2 regions of the Paenibacillus sp. JNUCC31 genome follow, and region 1 is predicted to be linked to the other one. Evidence: riboswitches for the same ligand, from Rfam matches in the RefSeq annotation. Region 1 holds a riboswitch; the other holds the start of a gene.

The links. A riboswitch is a leader RNA that binds a small molecule or an ion and turns the genes downstream of it on or off. The one in region 1 is predicted to bind ZMP and ZTP.
Region 2: it holds a riboswitch for ZMP and ZTP, as region 1 does, so the genes downstream of both, JNUCC31_RS30530 (bifunctional 5,10-methylenetetrahydrofolate dehydrogenase/5,10-methenyltetrahydrofolate cyclohydrolase) here and JNUCC31_RS11770 (TIGR01440 family protein) in region 1, are expected to answer to the same signal.

The regions. Positions count from the first base shown of each region.
Region 1 is NZ_CP062165.1:2,699,492-2,703,914, forward strand. Features, by position in the region: gene upp (uracil phosphoribosyltransferase) at 1-171, opposite strand, end outside; gene JNUCC31_RS11765 (serine hydroxymethyltransferase) at 598-1,845, opposite strand; gene JNUCC31_RS11770 (TIGR01440 family protein) at 2,063-2,656, opposite strand; ZMP/ZTP riboswitch at 2,796-2,877, opposite strand; gene JNUCC31_RS11775 (low molecular weight protein arginine phosphatase) at 2,967-3,539, opposite strand; gene JNUCC31_RS11780 (manganese efflux pump MntP) at 3,661-4,221, opposite strand; gene JNUCC31_RS11785 (L-threonylcarbamoyladenylate synthase) at 4,395-4,423, opposite strand, start outside.
Region 2 is NZ_CP062165.1:6,952,252-6,956,674, forward strand. Features, by position in the region: gene JNUCC31_RS30520 (class I SAM-dependent methyltransferase) at 1-277, opposite strand, end outside; partial or broken gene JNUCC31_RS34225 (hypothetical protein) at 401-553, shown strand; gene JNUCC31_RS33645 (hypothetical protein) at 532-786, shown strand; gene JNUCC31_RS30525 (DUF817 domain-containing protein) at 856-1,620, opposite strand; gene JNUCC31_RS30530 (bifunctional 5,10-methylenetetrahydrofolate dehydrogenase/5,10-methenyltetrahydrofolate cyclohydrolase) at 1,851-2,693, opposite strand; ZMP/ZTP riboswitch at 2,746-2,828, opposite strand; gene JNUCC31_RS30535 (MarR family transcriptional regulator) at 3,058-3,540, shown strand; gene JNUCC31_RS30540 (nitroreductase family protein) at 3,552-4,136, shown strand; gene JNUCC31_RS30545 (nitroreductase family protein) at 4,154-4,423, shown strand, end outside.

The DNA.
Region 1 (4,423 bases):
TGTCTGTACATCGATCGTCTCCAGCTCAACATCTCTTGTAATCTCATAAGCCATCAGCGTTGCCACTTCATCCACCAATTCACGAAAATCTTTCGTATTCGTACGCATGTCGCGTATAAACGTCAGTTTGTGTTGAATCAAAGGGTGATCACATATTACTAATTTTCCCATCTAATTTGTCCCTCCGGTAAGTTCTTCATGTTCAGCATTTCCAAATATGCCTAATCACCATTCATAGGCCCGATAAATCCTGTATATTATATCATCACCTACACCGAATTACACCATCAAAGGGCACCTAATCATTACAGAAAACCGAATCCTATAAAAATAGGACCGGAAAAATGAGTCATCCGGTCCTTTTTTCTCTCGCTGTTATGTCAGTTGAATGTTAAAAAAATCTGTAAACACTTATGAAGCTCCGCAAACCGAATGACCTTCTGATCGCTGTTATCCCCAGAATTCTTTGATCCATTAATAAATGGTGGAATTCCGGAGATAAAGGCGAGCGCTACGCTTCTTCAGGTTCTTTCGGTTTGCTCCGTCTGCATGTTTACATTAAGAACACCTCAAATACAAACAGCATGAGCAAATTTTTTAGTATTTAAGGTCAGTGTAGAGCGGGAATTGATCTGTCAGTGCCGTCACTTCCGCACGAGCTTCATCCAATTTCGCTGCATCTTTAGGGTTTTTCAATGTTTTGGCAATGATTTTACCAATCGCTACCATTGCTTCTTCGTTCATACCACGGGAAGTGGCCGCAGGTGTACCGATCCGGATACCACTCGTTACAAACGGGCTGGTTGGATCGAACGGAATTGCATTTTTGTTCACGGTAATGCCGATGGAATCGAGTACATGCTCGGCTTCCTTACCTGTGATGTTTACGCTGCGAGTGTCGATCAGCATCAAGTGGTTGTCTGTACCGCCGGATACGATGTTCAAACCTTCAGCAATCAGCGTTTCAGCCAGAACCTGTGCATTTTTCACGACATTTTGTGCATACGTTTTGAATGATGGCTGCAACGCTTCACCGAATGCTACCGCTTTGGAAGCAATCACGTGCATCAGAGGTCCACCTTGGGAACCCGGGAATACGGCTTTATCAATGGCTGCTGCCCATGCTTTGCGGCACAAAATCATACCACCACGAGGTCCACGCAGCGTTTTGTGTGTTGTTGTTGTTACAAAATGCGCATGTGGAACCGGGCTTGGATGCAATCCGGCAGCCACCAGTCCTGCAATGTGAGCCATATCCACCATAAACAAAGCACCTACATCATTGGCGATGGAAGCAAGCTTTTCAAAATCAATGGTACGCGGATATGCACTTGCACCTGCAACGATCATGCGAGGACGATGTTTGAATGCTGCTTTGCGCACTTCATCGTAATCAATCAGGAACGTATCTTCTTGTACACCATAAGCCACGAAATTGTACAGCAAGCCGGAAGCGTTAACCGGGCTACCATGAGTGAGGTGTCCACCATGCGCAAGGTTCATACCCAGCACAGTATCACCAGGTTTCAAAGCCGCAAGGTATACTGCCATGTTCGCTTGTGCACCGGAGTGAGGTTGAACATTGACATGTTCAGCTCCAAACAATTCTTTGGCACGGTCACGTGCGATATCTTCAACGATATCGACATGTTCACAACCACCGTAATAACGTTTACCTGGATATCCTTCAGCGTACTTGTTCGTCAGTACAGATCCCAGAGCCTCGATAACCGCTTCGCTTACGATATTCTCGGATGCGATCAACTCAATGTTGTTTTGTTGACGTTTCAGTTCAAGATTCATCGCTTCCAGTACTGCCGGGTCATTCTTGCGCAATTGTTCCATGATTAAATTCCTCCCAGTTTATAAGTGAAGTTATAAAGCGAAATCATGTTTACACGAAAACGGAGAGTGCAACACCAATCTGGAGAAGCAGAGCGTTCGCCTTTATCACCGGATTTCCCCTTATATAAGGGATTCAAAAAAATCTGGGGATAACAGCGATCGAAAGATGGTGATGCAATCGAAGTCAGGAGTGTAACCAATCGTTTCGGTTTATATGTTAGTCACAAAATGTCGAATCTGGTTGCTCTTCCATACGATACACTGCGCGTTCGCCGCCAATCAACTTGGGACGAGTCAATGCTGTAGTTACACGGGCATCCCCGATGTAGCGGAGCGCTGTTCGGAAAGGCACCGCCACATGCCGCAGATGCATGCCAATCATGGTTTCCCCGATATCCAGTCCCGCATGGGCCTGCACATGTTCAGCCAGACATGGATCAGACAGTGAGCGATACGCTGCGGATGCCATGGAGCCACCTGCTTTTGGCACAGGTACAGCACCTACCTCAGTCAATCCAAGACGTGTAAGCAAGGAACGCTCCATCACCAGAGCACGGTTCAGGTGCTCACAGCATTGGAATACAACATCAAAACCGAACTCCTGCTGCACCTCGGATATACCTGCAAGAAGCTGCTGCGCCACTTCGATCGCACCGCTTGTACCGATCCGTTTGCCTGCGACTTCACTTGTACTGGTACCAATCACAACGATCTGTCCATGTCCAAGCTGTCCGGCAAGCGCCAATTCACGCAGAATGGATGCGGTCTGTTCATGTAATCCGGGTTGTTCCGAATCCAACTCAATAGTCATCCTATCGCCTCCCGATAAAATCATGCCCGACTTCCTCTTAGCTGTCCTTCGTATTCTTGTACGGCATTTCAGGTACTATTATAGCGAATATTCAGATGAAAGACGAAAAAAAGAGCAGTCTGCGGGTATCGCAGAATTGCTCTTTTGCCCAGGCGACCGGCCGTTTGTTCCGGTGCTCCATCGTGGTTATGCCCACTTCGTCGCCAGTTACACCGGATCCCTGTTTTCCCCTTCATCATAAAACAACCTGCGTCTAAAATCAACGGGTAATTTACATCCTGTGTCCGTTTTTTATAAAAAATGACTCGAATTAATCTAACTTGTCCAAAAGTCTGTCGAGCGCAGTCCGAATCTCTGCCGCGGCTACATTGTAATCATCGCGACTGCCGCCAAACGGGTCCGAAATATCAAAGCTCGGAATGCGCTGCCTGATCTCAATCGCCCGCTCACGCTCAGACGCCAGGATCTCCTGACCGAGTGCACGTTTCATCTCCAATGTGGCAAACAGGCTGTCCAATTCCTGAAGATCATTCAGGACGCTCTCATCATTCTCCACATATTCTTTCAAAGTGTACGTCTTGTGCACCGCGTCGGGAAAAACCTGCATAACATGCTGTTTATGGCTCCGTGTTAACGTTAGAATAAGGTCCGCCCAGCCGACTAGGTTCGGACTAAGCATCGTCGAATGGGGTGGCCCCTCAACGTTATGATCCCTCAATACGGCCTCCGCGTGGTGAGAAATTGGCATGCCCGTTGTTGCGGCTACGCCTGCAGAACGAACATCCACTTGAATGCCCCTCTCAGACGCCAGTTTACGCATAAGCCCCTCTGCCATGGGGCTGCGGCATGTATTTCCTGTACATACAAACAAAATATGTTTCATTGTGTTAGCCTCCCCATTTTGCAAATATTGTCGAATCATGTTCTAAACCCATCTAATCAAGTGAACCTATAACTCTATATTGAAGACTGTACTTGGCTGTAGTCGTCATTAACGTTGTATTCTAAAATATAAACAAAAGTCCAAAAGCAAGCAAGATCGCGCCGCCGACTGCTTCCCCGTAGTCCCCCATATTTTGGCTCACACGCCGTCCCAACAGCAGGCCCATAACAGACATCACTCCGCCGCATACACCGAAAGCCAGCACGGTTAACACCAAATCACTGCTGAACATGCCGAGCGAGACACCAACGGAAAATGAATCAACACTGACACTGAGCGAGAACAAAATCACACCGAGCAAAGATCGATGATCCACCAGCTTGGTATCTCCCTCACGAAAAGCATTCAGAATCATATGGGCACCAAGCAACACCAACAGACCGCCAGCTGCATACGTGGTGATGTCACCCAGCAAAGAACTGACGTATTTGCCCGTATACATGCCGATGAGCGGCATGATGATGTGAAACAGGGCCGTTACGGTACTGATCCGCAATATGTCTCGCAGACGGATACCTTTCATGCCAATCCCGATTCCGAGTGAGAAAGCATCCAGTCCGAGAGCGACGGCCATTATCAAAATGGTTACTAACTGCCCAACATGGGCAGATACATCCCACATCCCCATACCCCCAAGTCACGTAAAGGTTCTTGTACACCATATGCGGACAAGGACATAAACATGACCGGAGAAGTCTTTTGGCATGACTGGCATTCAACGAATGAATGACTAGTCGTGGCTAGAGGACGGATGCAGAAGGAAATATTCTTAGCGATATTATAGAAAAAGGGGAGCTATCCGTTACCGACCTGTATGAGTCGGT
Region 2 (4,423 bases), 3.3 Mb from region 1:
CTTGGGTAGTATCTCTAAATCTTTGACGTGCTCCTTCAAGCATTTTTTCACTAATGTCTACCAGAGTTAGCTGTGCTTTTGGGTATTTTTGCAGCAGCATTCCGGAGAGTAGTCCCGTGCCAGCGCCCAAATCGAGAATACGCGGGGATTCTAGAGGGCTTTCCATCAGATCCAGAGCCATTCCATAAAACTCATCAAAACAAGGGATTAGCTGTTTTCGCTGTACATCATAGTCTTCGGCTATCCGATCGAACAGTTGCTTAACCGTAGGTTTCATTGACGCATCGCTCCTTGAGGTCTTTTTCAATATTTTACAAGAGCGATAAGCTAAGGGGAAATACTGAATATGGATAAGTTTATAGGTTAGAACTATGGGCTTCAATCCACTTTCAAGGGTAACCCCGACTACTATGTGGATGTTGAAACGCTGCCCTCTGATTATAATCTGAAAGAGCTTGAGACAGCGGGGCGAGATGACTTGGCAAAAGCCGGTACGGTGTCTGACTATAGTGGAGAACGACTCCTTTTCCGATGGTGTTCGGACAAATATTAGACCCATCTATTAAACGTATAACCATCGAGATCAAGGAAAACGGGAAGCCTATAGTTTCCGAAGCTAAGCTGGTGGAGGTGGGCTCGGAACAAAGAATCTGGTTTGTATTCTTGCCCTTGTCAGCTAAGATCCCCTATGTAATTAAGGGATTCAACGATAAAGGAGAGTTCATCACCCATAAACAAATTGCAGATCCGAATGACAGTGGTTCCATGATTCTAGGAGAGAGTTAAGGAAGGTGTAGTAAAAAGGGAACAACCCATGGTGTAAAGGTTGTTCCTTTTTTGCTATTGCCAATAAAACTATCTACGATTAGCTTTGACATATTTCAGTTGTGCAACAATGATCACACTAATAATGACCAGTAGGAACCACGAGCTGATCTTGCTAAAACTGACCAGTTGCCACGAGTCATGCTGGTCAGGGTATTTCCAGCCATTAAAAAATGTGGCTATATTTTCAGCGGTCCAGATGAAAAAACCTACGATGATAAAAGCGAGTGTTAACGGCATTCGATAGGTAGTTAATCGTACCCGGTAGATAATCCATGTTTTCCTAAATACTATAAATACAAGCGCAGTAAGCCACCAACGAAAATCGGGAATGAAATGATGTGTGAAAAAATTGATGTAGATGGCTCCGCCTAACAGAACCGAAGACGCGAACCCAGGCCAACCAGTCATGTCCATACGCAATCTGCGCCATATTTGACACATAAAGCTTGCTACACTTGCATACATAAATCCACTATAAAGGGGGACGCCAAAAAGCTTGGTAAAACCAGGCTCAGGGTATGACCAGGATCCCATCCATACTTTATACATCTCCAGTACCAATCCAATCACGTGAAATATACATATAACTTTGATTTCATCACGTGTTTCCAATCCGCTGCGGTACATAAGGTATTGCACTGCTAATAATACAAGCAGAATGGCATCATAGCGATAGAGAAAGGGTATCTGAATTACGCTAGAAAGGGCCAACGTTCCAAAGATTGCCACAGGAAAAATGCAACTCATCGCCTGATGATAACCAAAATGCAGGAGCTGTACTAAAGGTTTCAATTGATGTTTATCTCCTTCCCAAGAGCCTTGCTCATAATAATATAGATATGGTCCGTTTGTAAAAAGAGAAAAAAAGATCTCTATATTTTCTTATTTTCAATCTTAACCGTTCATTAGTGTTTATGGATTGAGAAATTCATTTTGGAGTGCTTGTCTGATTCGGAAATATTCAAAGCAAAAGGCCCCTCCAAATGGAAGGACCTATTTTTAATAGTTCATTTTATGCATCTTCAGATTGTTTTAAATGCTGACTTAATCGTATGTTCAATGAGCGTCGCAATGGTCACAGGGCCAACGCCGCCCGGTACTGGTGTAATTGCTGAAGAAGGAGCAAAGCAAGTATCATAGTCCACATCTCCGACATTTCCTTTGTTATAACCTGCATCGATAACGACAGCACCAGATTTAATCCATTCTCCTTTAACAAAGAGCGGTTTGCCCACGGCTGCAATAATGATATCGCCAAGCTTCACGATTTCTTCCAGATTCATGGTTTTGGAGTGGCAGGTCGTCACCGTTGCATTCCGGTTAAGCAGCATGGCTGATACAGGCTTGCCCAGAATTGGACTTCTTCCAATGACCACCGCATGTTTGCCCTCGATTTGAATATTGTAGAAATCCAGAATACGCATAATAGCCTGTGGTGTGCAGGAAGGAAATTCGGCTTCTCCAAAAGCATTAAGTGCAAAACCGAGGGTCGTTACACCGTCAACGTCTTTCTCGATACTGATGGTATCAAAAGCTGCTCTTTCATCGATATGATTCGGGACAGGGTGCTGGAGCAAAATGCCGTGTACGGAAGGGTCATCATTTAGCTTGTTAATCTCTTGAATCAATTCCTCTGTGGTGGTGTCCGCAGAAAGAACGACCTTAATGGAATGCACACCAATGCGAGCACAAGCATTTCCTTTCATTCGCACATAGGTCGCTGAGGAAGGATCATCTCCGACCAAAATCGTCGCGAGACAAGGCTGGATGCCTCTTTTCTTAAGAATGGCAACCTTTGAGGCCATGTCTTCCTTCATAAAATCCGCTACCGTTTGTCCATTCAAAATCAGTTTGTCTGTACTCATATCTCACATCGCCCTTTCAACATAAAAAAGAGGCAAGGAAATAAATATTCCTTACCTCTGCCCAGGCGTACGGCTTATTACAAAACCAATATGCTCCCTCACGGTTCACCGTGTTCGCCAGTTACATATGGTCGTTTGAATTGTTTAGATAGATAGTACTTGAAAAAGAAGAAATGTTCAATAGTTTGGCAAATGAGCAGACCCGTTGTCAGCGAAAAAATTTTAATCATGGTAAATGTAGTTGATAACCATTATCATTCATGCTATATTGTTAACAATTAAACAATATTTATTGGAATTCGTAATTCAAACCTGAATTTAAAAGGTTTTTTTTGTTTATCAGTAAATAAGGAGTGAAAGAAGGATGGATTCAAAAGATCGAACAAAACAGTTGCTTTATGACCAATTTATCCGTTTATTACATGTATATGAGCATCACAAGGATACGGAAATCGAGCATTTTCTAAGTATCGCCCAGCGTGAAAGCATCGAGAAAATCCCCCAGCATTTGACCGCGGTTCATATGATCGATTGCATTGGCAAGCATGAACCTATTAACAACACGGGCATTGCCGAGGCGATGAATTTGTCCAAAGCAAGTATCACCAAAATTGGCAAGAAACTGCTGGAGGAAGGATTCGTCAAACTCACGAAAATGAATGACAACAAGAAGGAGAGCTATTTCCGGTTGTCAGCGCAAGGCAAAAAGATATTTGAACTGCATGAACGTCTGCATGTACATGAGGCTGAACATTTCTATCGTAATTTGGACAAATATTCGGAAACGGAGCTAAAAGTAATCCATCGATTTCTTCAAGACAGCAGTATAAATATTGAATCCAGGTAAAACGAAGGAGAGTGAAGTATTTGAGTCTGGCGGAATTGATCAGGGAACGCAGGAGTATTCGTAAATGTAATTCCAAGCCGGTTGAACAGGAGTTAGTTGTTGAATTGCTGCGCAAGGCCACACGGCTTCAACCATTTGTTGAAGCTGGCTCGTGGCGTGTGGTATATGCCGGAACTCCCGAAGCACGCAAACGGCTGGTGGATTGCATGCTGGAACAGATGTCGCAGAGCAAGTTGGGGAAGCTGATTCCGGGAAAACTGCTGGATGTTTTTAAAAAGAGGTTTAGCGATATTCCTGCTCATGCCATTGTTATGTCGACTGTAGGACCGGATCGTCTGACCAATGACCGCAATTATGCGGCTGCCTGCGGGACGATGCAGAGCTTCCAGCTGCTGGGCTGGGAACAAGGGTTAGGAATGCTGTGGGATACAGAGTCCATGATTCAGCATGAAGGATTTTTCCAAGGGATTGGACTGCGCGAGGATGAAAGATTTGTTGGCATTCTTCATATGGGATATTTCGACAAAGCGCCAAGAAGTCGGAAAAGAACGCCAGCTGAGCAGAAGTGGACTGTATTGCGAGGGCAGGCTACGTAGAAGAGGAGGATGTATAAATGAAATTGTTCGATCTGGAAGAAGACATGGATAATCCGAGTGAGTTTTTGGATCGACCGGTATCGCAGGCGCTGATCCTTGAATTGCTCAATCATGCCGTATGGGCGCCAAATGATGGACTCCGTGAGCCATGGCGATTTATCTTTGCCGATAACCGTAATGGGAAGCTTATGCAGGGATTGCAGGAGCACGCTCCAGCGTATCTTCTGGTCCTGGTGAAGGAAGAGGCGGATCATCATAAGCGGGAAGAGGACTTTGCAGCCGTCTTC